DNA from 3 places in the Marinobacter arenosus genome. Region 1 is predicted to be linked to each of the others. Evidence: predicted binding sites of a transcription regulator. Region 1 holds the regulator's gene; each other region holds the start of a gene.
What was found. Region 1 encodes FliA, which starts transcription of late flagellar genes. Its sites were predicted from a motif close to CTAAAGTTTNNNNNNNNNNNGCCGNTAA; they were not measured.
Positions count from the first base shown of each region.

Region 2: the regulator FliA is predicted to act here: its motif matches at 2,166-2,193, upstream of flgM (flagellar biosynthesis anti-sigma factor FlgM).
Region 3: the regulator FliA is predicted to act here: its motif matches at 2,467-2,494, upstream of KXD86_RS13095 (methyl-accepting chemotaxis protein).

Region 1 is NZ_JAHVAO010000001.1:985,624-989,764, reverse strand. It holds gene flhF (flagellar biosynthesis GTPase FlhF) at 1-1,290, shown strand, start outside; gene KXD86_RS04500 (MinD/ParA family ATP-binding protein) at 1,397-2,209, shown strand; gene KXD86_RS04495 (RNA polymerase sigma factor FliA) at 2,240-2,983, shown strand; gene cheY (chemotaxis response regulator CheY) at 3,146-3,529, shown strand; gene KXD86_RS04485 (protein phosphatase CheZ) at 3,550-4,141, shown strand, end outside.
Region 2 is NZ_JAHVAO010000001.1:218,717-222,857, reverse strand. It holds gene KXD86_RS01025 (CheR family methyltransferase) at 1-207, opposite strand, end outside; gene KXD86_RS01020 (chemotaxis protein CheV) at 245-1,174, opposite strand; gene flgA (flagellar basal body P-ring formation chaperone FlgA) at 1,362-2,060, shown strand; gene flgM (flagellar biosynthesis anti-sigma factor FlgM) at 2,256-2,582, shown strand; gene KXD86_RS01005 (flagellar protein FlgN) at 2,590-3,060, shown strand; gene KXD86_RS01000 (cyclic di-GMP-binding domain-containing protein, MshE-related) at 3,102-3,842, opposite strand; gene KXD86_RS00995 (peptidylprolyl isomerase) at 4,059-4,141, shown strand, end outside.
Region 3 is NZ_JAHVAO010000001.1:2,862,525-2,866,665, reverse strand. It holds gene KXD86_RS13100 (TRAP transporter substrate-binding protein) at 1-376, opposite strand, end outside; gene KXD86_RS13095 (methyl-accepting chemotaxis protein) at 632-2,308, opposite strand; gene KXD86_RS13090 (CHAD domain-containing protein) at 2,533-3,885, shown strand; gene KXD86_RS13085 (thiol-disulfide oxidoreductase DCC family protein) at 3,869-4,141, shown strand, end outside.

The DNA of each region.
Region 1 (4,141 bases):
AAAGTAAAACGGTTTTTCGCTCAGAGCATGTCAGAGGCGCTGAAGCAGGTCAGTGAGCAGATGGGTCCGGATGCCGTGATTCTTTCCAATCGTCGTGTTGACGGCGGCGTCGAAATCGTGACGGCGCTGGACTACGACGAGAATATGGCGCGCCAGCGACTGGGCGACAAAGCCGAGTCTGCCACCAACGGTTCGCGCCTGGCTGAAATGCAGGCGGATCAGCACCGCCGGCTGGAGGACGAATTGAACCGGTCCCGTGATCGCATCCGTGAGGTCCGGGAAAAGCGGGCGAAAATGGGCGCCTCCTATTCCGATGGTTCGTTTGCCGCGTTGAACGAGGCAGCGTCTTCTGGGTTCGAGGAACCGGCGACCTCGCCGTCGGCCAGTGCTCGTGGGTATTCCGATGAGCTGGCCCAGATGCGGGCAGAAATCAGCTCGCTCAGGGATATGATGAGTGGTCGCGCCGCCGAGCCGGCAAAGCCGGTGAGCAATGCGGTGCAGCAGCGACTGGCCGAGCGGCTCCAGGAGTTCGGTCTGAGCGCCGACCTGTCAGGCTCGTTGTCCCGGCGCCATAAGGGTGGTCGTCTGGAAGACGGCTGGAAGCAATCCCTGAAAATGCTGGCAACCGGTGTCCGTACCTCACGCCAGGAATGGCTGGACGAAGGCGGAGTCTATGCACTGGTCGGTCCGACCGGTTCCGGCAAGACCACCACCATTGGCAAACTGGCGGCGCGCTATGTTCTGCGCCATGGGGCAGACTCGCTGGCGCTGGTCACGACGGACCGCTACCGGGTGGCCGCCCACGAGCAGCTGTTCGTATTCGGTCGGATTCTGAACGTGCCGGTTCGTGTCGTCGATGAAAGCCACTCGTTGGACGATATTCTGGACGAGTTGTCCGACCGGCACCTGGTGCTGATTGATACCGCGGGCCTGACCAGTTCTGACAAGGGTTACCAGGAACAGCTGGCGGAGTTGGCGCGCAGCCACCACAATATCCGTACCCATCTGGTGGTGTCTGCCACCAGCCAGCCGCGTATCATGAAATCCGTGTGGCATTGCTATAAGATGGCAAATCTTGCGGGCTGCGTGATGACAAAGATTGACGAAGCCCTGACACTGGGGGAATCTCTGGGATTCGTGATGGAAACCGGATTGCCGGTGGCCTATTACACGGACGGGCAGAAAATCCCCGAGGACCTGCACCACGCGGAGTCCATTCCCCTGGTGCGATTGGCCGTGGAACGGCTGAAGCGCCTCCAGCAACAGCAGGCCGTTGCCGAGGGGGCCTGAGCGGGGAAGGACCTTTACCGGATGACGGAGAATCCGGCGCGCAGAATTGGCGCCGTTCAGAGACACGACAAGCCTTCGGTATAACTGGCGAGAGACAAGAAACAACATGAGCAAAGCACATCCGGTACAGGTGATTGCGGTTTCCGGCGGCAAAGGTGGGGTCGGCAAGAGTAACGTGTCGGTCAACCTCGGTATTGCCCTGGCGCAGAAAGGTCGCCGCGTGGTCATTCTGGATGCCGATCTTGGTCTGGCCAACATCGATGTTCTGCTCGGAATAACGGCTAACCGGAACATTGCCGATGTGCTCGCCGGAGAGTGTGATCTCAAGGACATCCTGGTCAACGGTCCCGGTGGCATCAAGATTGTTCCGGCCTCGTCCGGCACCCAGCGGATGACCCACCTCAGCCCGATGGAGCATGCCGGCCTGATTAACGCGTTCAGTGAGCTGGGTGACCAGATTGATGTGCTGATCGTCGATACGGCAGCGGGTATTTCCGAATCCGTCGTCAGCTTCCTCCGGGCTTCCCAGGAACTGCTTTTTGTGGTCTGCGACGAGCCCACCTCCATCACCGATGCCTACGCCCTGATCAAGCTCATGAACCGGGAATACGGCACGAACCGTTTCCGTATCCTCGCGAATCAGGTGCGAAATGAGCAGGAAGGCCGACACCTGTTTGAGAAGCTCAGTCGGGTGACCGAACGTTTTCTTGATGTCGCACTACAATATGTGGGTATGGTGCCCTACGACGAAGCCGTCAAAAAAGCGGTACAGCGGCAGCGAGCGGTGTTGGACGCCTACCCGCGCGCCAAGGCATCCCTCGCGATCAAGGCTCTGGCCGACAAGGTCGACAACTGGCCGTTGCCGTCCTCGCCAAGAGGTCACCTGGAGTTCTTTGTGGAACGGCTCGTCGAAGTCTGAATCTGATCCAGTCAAAACAACACCGGATACATGACATTGGCGAAACATCTGGGAATCTATCAGCAGTCGGATGCGAAAAGTCCTTCTCGACTCATTGAAGAGCATGCGCCGCTGGTCAAGAAAATAGCCCTTCATCTCATGGCCAGGTTGCCCGCCTCGGTGCAACTGGATGATTTGATGCAGGCGGGCATGATCGGACTGCTCGAATCTGCCCAACGCTACAGCTCCACCAAGGGCGCTACCTTCGAAACCTACGCCGGCATTCGGATTCGGGGTGCCATGGTGGACGAGATCCGCAAAGGTGACTGGGTGCCCCGCTCGGTCCACCGAAATGCCCGCCGGATATCCCAGGCCATCAAGGCCGTCGAAGACCGACTCGGTCGCGAAGCCCAGGACCAGGAAGTTGCGGAGGAACTGGGTATGGAGTTATCCGAGTACCACGCCTCGCTTTCCGATGCCAACAGTGGACGACTTTTTAGCCTCGATGAGCTCAATGAATCCGGTGAGCTGCCGATAGAGGAAGCAGAGACCAGTGATAATCCGCTGGACGGTCTGGCATCCGATGCGTTCCGGCGCAACCTGGCCGTGGCCATTGAAGAGCTGCCGGAGCGCGAAAAGTTGGTCCTGAGCCTGTACTACCAGGAAGAGCTGAACCTCAAGGAAATCGGCGCCGTTCTGGGTGTCAGTGAGAGCCGTGTCAGCCAGATTCACAGTCAGGCCGCGCTGCGACTGCGAGGACGTCTCGCAGACTGGCGCCGGGATGCAGATGACTGAACGTGTGCACTCTGTGTCTGGCTCATAGAGCTGTGTAGTTTTTGGTAACCGGCGCTTTACACGAACACCAAAGATCAGACAATAAGTGCTTAAAACAGCGGCCTGCTAGATTTCGAACTCAAAGGTCAAACGAAATCCGGGTGTTACAAACTGGAGGTCCCATTGGACAAGAACATGAAAATCCTGATTGTGGATGACTTTTCCACAATGCGACGGATCATCAAGAACCTGCTGCGTGATTTGGGTTTCAGCAACACCGATGAGGCGGACGATGGCAACACAGCCCTGCCGATGCTGAAAAGCGGAAAGTACGATTTTCTGGTGACGGACTGGAACATGCCGGGAATGACGGGGCTGGATCTGCTGAAGTCCGTGCGCGCCGATGAGAACCTGAAGACGTTGCCCGTGCTGATGGTAACGGCCGAGGCCAAGCGGGATCAGATTGTGGCTGCCGCACAGGCCGGGGTGAATGGCTACGTCGTCAAGCCGTTCACCGCAGCCGTCCTCAAAGAAAAGATTGAGAAAATCTTCGAACGCATTCAGTAAGCAGAGGTCGGATGGCTCTCATGAGCGACAGCAACAAGAACCATCGTAGCCTTGATCCGGAGGCGACGGAGAAGCTCAAGCGTCAGAGCGCCGAGTTGGCCGCAAGCCTGGAGGCCGGAGATTACGCTCAGGCCATGACCGTGATCAATGAACTCAGTGAGGTTAGGGACCAGAGTCTCTACCGCGAGGTTGGCCGGCTGACCCGAAGTCTTCATGAAGCGATCCGCAACTTTCAGGTGGATCCGCGCAGCGCCGAACAACAGGAAGCGCTGTCAAAAATGACCGATGCCTCGGACCGGCTCGAGTATGTGGTACGGATGACCAGCCAGGCGGCCAACCGCACCATGGATCTGGTGGAGGAGACCATGCCTTTGGCCCACTCCGTCCGCGATGAAGCCTCAGCGCTTCGGGATGAATGGCAGCGATTGCGTCGCCGGGAAATGCAGCCAGCCGAGTTTCGAGAGCTTTATGGTCGGATCGACCAGTTCTTTGTCAGCCTGACAACGGACGCGGATTCGATATACCGGAATCTTTCGGAAATTCTGCTGGCCCAGGATTTCCAGGACCTGACCGGGCAAGTGATCCAGAAGGTCACCACCCTGGTGAAAGAAG
Region 2 (4,141 bases), 770 kb from region 1:
GATGACAGTCTCACGAAGGTTCGCCCTGCCCGGGCGCCTCAAACGCTCTAGGAGTTTACCCAGGGAATCGAGCTCGTTCTCTTCCAGAATTCGGCGAAGGCGGCTCTTCACCAGGTACTGTTTATTCTCACCCAGCAAAATACCACAGGCATCCTGCAGGAATGTCTTGAAGGCTTCGTATTCCTGTGGCGTTATTTCCGCTTTCATTGGATCTCTGTTCTGCGTGATTCGCTCTGCGGTGACATCAGGCCTGATCGATGACCTCCATGACCCGTTCAGCCAACTCATCCGGACTGAACTTGGCCAGGAAGTCGTCTGCACCAACCTTCTCAACCATCGCCCTGTTGAACACACCGCTCAACGATGTATGAAGCATAATGAACAGATCCCGGAGTGCGGGATCGCTCTTGCATCGGGACACCAGCGTGTACCCGTCCATTTCCGGCATTTCAACATCTGAAATCACCAGCGCCAGGTGATCCCGTCCGCTTGAGCCATCTTCCGTAACCTTCTTGAGATACTCAAGGGCCTGCTTGCCATCGTTTCGAGTGACAACGGTCATCCCGATTGCCGTCAGACAGCGTTCGATCTGGCGGCGCGCAACGGCCGAATCATCCACCACAAGGATCGGGAGAAGGCCGGGGGCGCGCTCCGAGCTCTTGCTGAGCACAGTCTCTGTGACATCTTCCCTCAGCGGAGAAACTTCTGCAAGAATCTTCTCTACATCAATGATTTCTACAAGTTTATCTTCAATTTTGGTCACTGCCGTCAGGTAAACGTCCTTACCCGCACCCTTGGGCGGCGGAAGGATGTCTTCCCAGTTCATGTTCATGATCCGGTCAACCCCGGTGACCAAAAAGCCCTGAGTTTTGCGGTTGTACTCGGTAATGATGACGAAACTCGTTGGCAGGCTTTCCTGGGGGATCCCCGGAAGACCAATCGCCATACTCAAATCGATGATCGGAATGGTTTCACCCCGGATGTGGGCAACGCCCCGAACAACCGTGCGACTGTTGGGAATGGAAGACAGCTTCGGGCACTGAAGCACTTCCTTCACTTTGAACACGTTGATACCGTAGACCTGCCGCCCCCGCAGACGGAACAGCAGCAGCTCAAGGCGGTTCTGCCCCACCAGCTGCGTGCGCTGGTTCACACTATCCAGTACCCCTGCCATCCTCTTTCTCCCGTCTCACCGGACGACTACCGGCATGTATTTTGCTGATCTACTTTTACACGAAGAAGACGACAAATTTCTGTCGTTACTTCCGTCATCAGTCTGTTTAACGGCTGCCCGCCCCGAATCCTTAGTCAAGGCCGGGCGTTATGGACGGTTCATGACAGCATAGGACAAAGTGACACATATGCGCATCACCATTTTCGCCCTCCTCCTGCTCCTGGCCGGCATGTGCGGGGCCAACGCCAAGACCACCGCAAACGACATCGAACAGGCCGCGAGCCGTTTCCTTGAGGAATTCTCCGAGCAGCAGGCAGAGGAAGGCTATGAGGTCACCTTCGAAGCCGGAACAGTGGACGACCGGCTGTCGTTGGCTCGTTGCGATACGCCCCTCAGCGTCAAGTTCACTGGCGACCCCTGGAAGAGTACGCACCCCTCCCTTCAGGTCGCCTGTGATGGCAACAAACCCTGGCGGATGTTTGTCACCGCCTCCGTCTCCATCCACGGGCCGGCCTTGATCGCAGCCCGCCCCCTCGCGCGAGGCGAACGATTGACAGCCGACATGGTCACGACACAGCAGGTGGTGGTTAATGCCAGTCGTCGCGGCGTGATGCGTAATGCCGATGACGTAACCGGCATGGAAGTGCGCCGTCCCGTCAACAGCGGATCGGTACTGACGCCCGATTTGCTTGACGCCCCGGATGCCGTCGAGCGCGGCGACCATGTTATGATTACCGCCAGAAGTGGTGGGTTCTCGGTGACGTCCCGGGGCAAAGCCCTCGCCAACGCCTCCATCGGCGAACAGGTGATGGTGGAGAACCTGAGAACCGCACGCACCATCCGGGCCAATGTTGTTGCCCCCGGGCGGGTCGAAATTCCGATGTAATGGCCTGAAACGGCAAAGATCTGCCAGGCGGCAAACGGCTGCCACCCGGCTTCCGACCGCCGCACGCAAAATGAACGAGACGTAATAAAATTCTGAAAAATTTCGTTAAAGATCTGTTCGGCGAGGCCGTTACATAGATACACACTCGAGTACGTCATGCTCCAGCGTGACACCACAAGGTAAGCAGGTAACGATATGTCAGTTGACTTTAATGGAATTGGCCCAGGCCAGGTCAACACCCAGAGGACCACGGCCGACAAGTCCACCGGCAGCCAGAACACACAGCCGGCCCCCAGTGATCCGGCAAAAGCTCAGGCCCAGGGGGCTCGTGGCGACAATGTCAGTCTCAGCAGCCAGGCCAAAGACCTGAAGCAGCTTGAGCAGAAGCTGGGTGATTATCCCGAGATGGATGATGACCGGATTGCAGAAATCCGTTCAGCGCTGGAAAACGGAACCTATAAGATCGATGCTGAGAAGCTGGCCCAGAAAATGCTTGAGATGGATGAAAGCATTTTCGGGTGAATGAATCATGGCCACAATCGATGATCTGAAAGACCTGCTGTCGCAGGATGTTGATCAACTGCGGGTATTGGCAGAACTTTTAAAGAAAGAGAAAGACTGTCTCTCTGCCTCAGATGTGCGGGCATTGCAGGGCCTGACATCAGAGAAAAACCAGCTTCTGGAACAGGTTCGGGGACGTGCCCGGCAGAAAATTCATTGCCTGGTCGCCATGGGCTACAAGCCAGACAGTGGAGAACCCTCCGGATTCATACGCAGCGCCGGACTCACGGAGCTGTACGACCTCTGGAAGCAGGCAGATACTCAAATGCGCGAGTGCCAGTCCCTGAATCAGCACAATGGGCGGGTCGTGGCCCACTTGCAGAAACGCCTTTCACGCCTGACCGATATCTTCCGGGGCGCGACCGGCCAGCAGAAGCTTTACGGCCAGAAAGGCGAGCATACAACGGTGTCAAGCCGAACCATCCTTGCCAGCGCCTGATAGGCGCCATGAAAAAAACGCCCGGATCTCCGGGCGTTTTTTTATCGGGTGTAGATCGTCATCTGCGAATCGGCGTGAAAGCGGATGTCGTGGATGCTGACGTTACCCATCGATGGCCCCCGGCTGCCACTGACCCGGATATTATCCATCCGTATCTCTTCGATTCGCTCCGGAAAGGCCATTGTCAGTGCCCCATCCGCCCGGACGACATAGCGCTGCTCTCCGTCCCGGTAATGGACGCCCGAGATGGTCAGGTCAGAATCCAGAAAGTTCAGCACGGGAACAAAGGTGTTGGCAGTGAGCTTCAATCCCTCAATAACATCGACAGAAATGCCACCGCCCTCCTCTGACGCGGCATCCGCCATCCTGGAAACTGTTTTGATCCGATCCAGCAACGTCGGATCCCCCTGACCCATGACAAGGTCCAGCTCCGAGTCTGGCATGGGCATCAGGGTACCGCGTTCGTATAGCTCTCCGGCCTCGTCAGCGCTCTGTGCGGCGCTGGCATTACCGCTTGCCGCGAAACTGACCAAAGGCTGAAGTGGCAGGGTGACCACGGTCACCAGGGCCGCTGCATTGCGGTAGCGTGACTGGTGCTTGAGAACCCGATGCAGCTCCCGCTCGGTGATCCAGCCAGACTGGATGAACACTTCCCCCAGTCTTTGACCGGTTTCCCGCTGCAAACGTAGCCCATCCTCAAGCTGGGCTTCGGACAAATACCCACGGTTGATCAGTAGCCGACCAAGCCGCGATTTCTCTTCAAATCCCTGACGGATTCTCACTCGATTCTCCTTTTCCATAGTGAAAACCGTACAACTCGGCCCGGTATGGATTGTTGTTATAACCGACACCCACTGAGCGTAGTCTATTTGCCATTGACCGCGCCCATGCAATCGCCGAAATAACGCTGCATTCTGCTAAGATCGTGCTCCAGAAAGCAGATACCTTGAATTATTGCAGGAAACATCTCTGCAGCTAACCACGAGAGCACCGTAACAATGCCAAATTCCGTAAAACCGTCCCGATCTGTGATCCCTGCCCTGATTCTGTCTGTCGTTGCGCTGTTTCCACTTCAGACCCT
Region 3 (4,141 bases), 1.9 Mb from region 1:
TCTGCATCAGTTCCATGCCTTCGCCATGGTAGAACCAGGCGTATTGTTCCGGCGCGATCATACCGAAGGGCACCGTGGTGAAGTACATGGCGTTCGGGATGGTGCCCTTGTAGTAGTAGGACGCGGTGTGACCCATGTCGTACTGGCCGTTGCGGACAAGGTCAAAGATGCCAAACGGTGCCTTGTGTTTGTTGGAGGCATCAATCCGGATCTTCAGGCGACCACTGGACATGGTCTCCGCCATTTCCGCCATGTGCTCAACGGTCTCACCGAGGATCGGCGAATTGGGCCCCCAGGTCTGCGCCAGGCGCAGTGTGAACGTGTCCTCAGCCAGGCTGAGGGAACTGACTGAAACGGTCAGCGCAAAAGCGACCATTCTGAAAAGGTGAGTCATCATTGTTGGCACCCTTTATCCTATTATTATGTAATAAATTTTTGTTGAATCCGATCAATACTAGCTTGGGAACAGTGCCAGCGCCAAGACTTGCTCTGCGTCGTGGGAAGGACCAACGTGATGAAGCCTGCCAGAGCCTCGGGGAAGTCCTGACCCGACCCTGCGCAATGGATCGAGGACAACGGCCTCGCAAAACTGCCCGGTCGACGGCGACTAACGGGAAAACGTCGGACTGACTCAGACCTTGAACTGACTCACCAATCCTCGCAGACTCTCGCCCAACCGCGCCAACTCCTGGCTGGCTTCGTTGGTCTGGGTGACGCCGGTATCGCTCCGCTGGGCGGCGTCGACAATGCGCACCACGTTCTGGTTGATTTCCTCGGCCACTTGGCTCTGCTGCTCAGCCGCCGTGGCAATCTGGGTCACCTGATCGTGAATCTGGCCCACGGATTTTTCGATGGTCCCCAGGGCACCGGTGGCGTGATTGATGCGCTCAACGGTCTCCGAGGACCGGTCACGGGACCGGTTCATGCGCTCAACCGCCGAACGGGATTCAGACACAAAGCCATCGATCATTTCCCGAATCTGGTCGGCAGACTCGGCACTGCGCTTGGCCAGCTGACGGACTTCATCGGCCACCACCGAGAAACCACGGCCATGCTCGCCGGCGCGGGCTGCTTCAATGGCAGCATTCAGCGCCAGCAGGTTGGTCTGTTCGGTGACCGCGTGAATCACATCCAGAACCTGCTGGATGTCATCCGACTTCTCCGCCAGCGCATTGATCGTCCGGGCGCTTTCCTGAATCTCCTCGGACAGCTTGTTCACCGCGCCCTGGGCATTGGTAATGGTTTCGCCACCGTCCCGGGCCATACGATCGGCGTCGGAAGCCGCACTTTCGACCTCGTTGGCATTGCCGGAAATCTGCTGGATCGTCGCCGCCATTTCATTGATGGCGGAGGCAATCTGGTCGGTCTCCGAACCCTGTTCCTGCACCGACGCGCGGGTTTCATTGGCCACCCGGCTCAGTTCCTCGGCCGCCGACGCGACCTGGTCGGTGGTTGCCCCCACCTCACGAATGGTGTTCTGGATCTTGATCACAAACGCGTTGAACCGGCGTCCCAACTCCGACAATTCGTCCGTGCCGTCCTCCGGCAGACGGTGGCGAAGATCACCCTCGCCATCCGCAATCTCCTGCATCATGTCGCTCACGAGCTTGAGCGGCTTGGTCACGGTGCGCCCGACGAACAGGCCTACCAGCAGGGAAATGACGACGACGACCACCGTCACCGCCAGAACAAACCCGAGGGTGGAGGCGATGTTGTCCTCAATGTCGGCACGGGCAGCCGCAACTTCACGCTCGATGTTGGTCACGTAAACCCCGGCACCAATCATCCAGTCCCAACCCGGGATGATGGTGGAGTAGGACACCTTCGGTTCCTCGTTACCGGACGCCGGGTTCATCCACTCGTACTCGTAGTAACCGTCTGTTTCAGCCGCATCGAACAGGGAGCCCACCAGCTTCCTGAGGGTCGGGTTGCTCGAGGGGCCTTCCTTGGAAGGATCCGGAGCATAGGCCAGGTTGTAGACGTCGCGGGTATAGGCAAAGACATAGTTGGTCTTGTCGAACCGGATGGTCCGGAGGCGCGACGCCGCCTCGGCCTTGGCCTCCTCCTCCGAGAGTTCAGGGTCGTTCTTCGCGTCCAGGACAACCGCCCGGGCGGCATCGATCAGGTTCTTGAGTCCGGCCTTCCGGGACTCCAGCAGGCTGGCTTCAAGACGCTTGAGCTCAGCCTCGCCGCTGGCCTGGATCTGGCTGACGGTAATCCAGGCGATGGTCGCAGCAGTAATCAGAACCGGCACCAATACGGCCAGCAACAGTCGGGTGCGTACGCGCAGGTTGTTCAGGAGATTCATCAAAACGATCCTTGGGAACGGGTTGGGAGTTGTAAATTATCCACAGACATGCGTGGGGCACTGTTCCAGTTTGTTAAAACACGCCCGGGCACAAATCCGTGAGGGTCGCCCGAGCTGACGCTAGACTGGTACTGTTCGCGCATTTTCAGATAATTAGGGTATCGACCGTTCGGACCGGATCTTGAACGCGATATCGACCAAAGTCTTAAGACAACGGATGCAGCATGAAGGACCTTTTCCTGATCCGACACGCAAAATCCAGCTGGGCCGACGACAGCCTGCGGGACCAGGCGCGCCCCCTGAATGCCCGGGGCCAGAGCCAACTGGCGCCGCTGGGCCGGGCCCTGGCCCATCACGGCGGTTTTGCCGGCCAGGTGTACGCCAGTTCAGCCGTCCGGGCACGGGCGACCCTCGAAGGTGTCTTGCCCGCGTCCTTCCCGCCGGACCGGGTGCACGTCTGCCCTGACCTCTACACCTTCGATTTCCGGCGCCTGGCGAAGTGGTTGCAGGAGCGGCAGGAGCCGGGCCCGGTCGCAATCATCGGGCACAACCCGGCGCTGCTGGAGCTTGCCCAGTGGCTGCTCAAGCACCCGCCGGAGCAGTTACCCACGGCCAGCTTCGTGCATCTTCGCATTCCTTCGCAGCAGTGGGGTGAGCTGGCCAAAGGCAAGGGCAAGCTGGAGGCCCTGTTGACACCAAACGAATTCAGCTACCGCCATGTCGCCCGCAAACTGAAAAAACGGGCAAGAACCGACGGCGCCCGGCCAGGCCGGGATATTCCTGCAGCGTTGCAACATCAACTGGGGCTCATGCACCAACTGACACCCGGGGTGATCGTCGGCCTGGATGACGAATTCCTGCACCAGTACCGCATTGCCATTCGCCGCAGCCGCGCCCTAGCGGAATCGATTCAGGAGGTTACCGGGAACACCCTGCTGGCAAAATCGACCAAAGAGCTGAAACGGTATGCCAATGCCACCAGCAGGCTCCGGGACCTGCACGTTTTCCTGCAACATCTGCCGTCGCTGTGCGCGGCCAACGACGAACTGCGCACGGCCCTTCACACCTATTTCGAGATGGCCGTGGAGAGCGAACAGCAACAACTGGTGAAGAAACTGACGGGCAAGCGCTACCGCAAGAGCCTGGCGGACTGGCAGGACCGGATAGAATCGGGAAAACTGGAAAAACTTGCCGCGTCATTGAGCCGCAAAGACATCCGAAAGACCGCCCGCCAACGTATTGATGAGATCAATCGGCGGACTGCACTGCTGACCTCTTCCTCGCCGGACGAGGATTTCCACCGATTGCGCAAACTGTTGAAGCGGACCCGTTACCTTATGGAGCTCAACCGGGGAGATTGGAAGCGCCCCTTGAAAGTGCTCCGGGAACGGCAGAAACATTACGGCCATTTCCAGGACCTGCACGTGCAGATTCAGTTGCTGGAGCAGTTCCGCAGTGACGCGCCGGATATTCTCCCGGCGGCCCTGCGCAATCTCGAGACCGGGTTGGAGCAGCAGAAAGCGGAGGTCCGAAACCAGATACTGGCCCTTGGAGGACTGGATGACACTCCGGTATGACACCCTTTTCTACGACAGCCGCTGCCCCCTGTGCGCTCGGGAAATCCTCACCCTGCGCAAGTTGCAGGACGGCAGCCTGATTTTTGCAGACATTCACGAGCAAGGCGGTGCCAACCCTGACGTGCCCAGCCACGAGCACCTGTTACGCCGGCTGCACCTGCTGACCTGGACTGGCGAGTGGGTAACCGGTCTGGAGGCCACCGTGCGCGCCTGGTCACACACCGGCTTTGGTTTCCTGTTCAGACCCTTGCTCTGG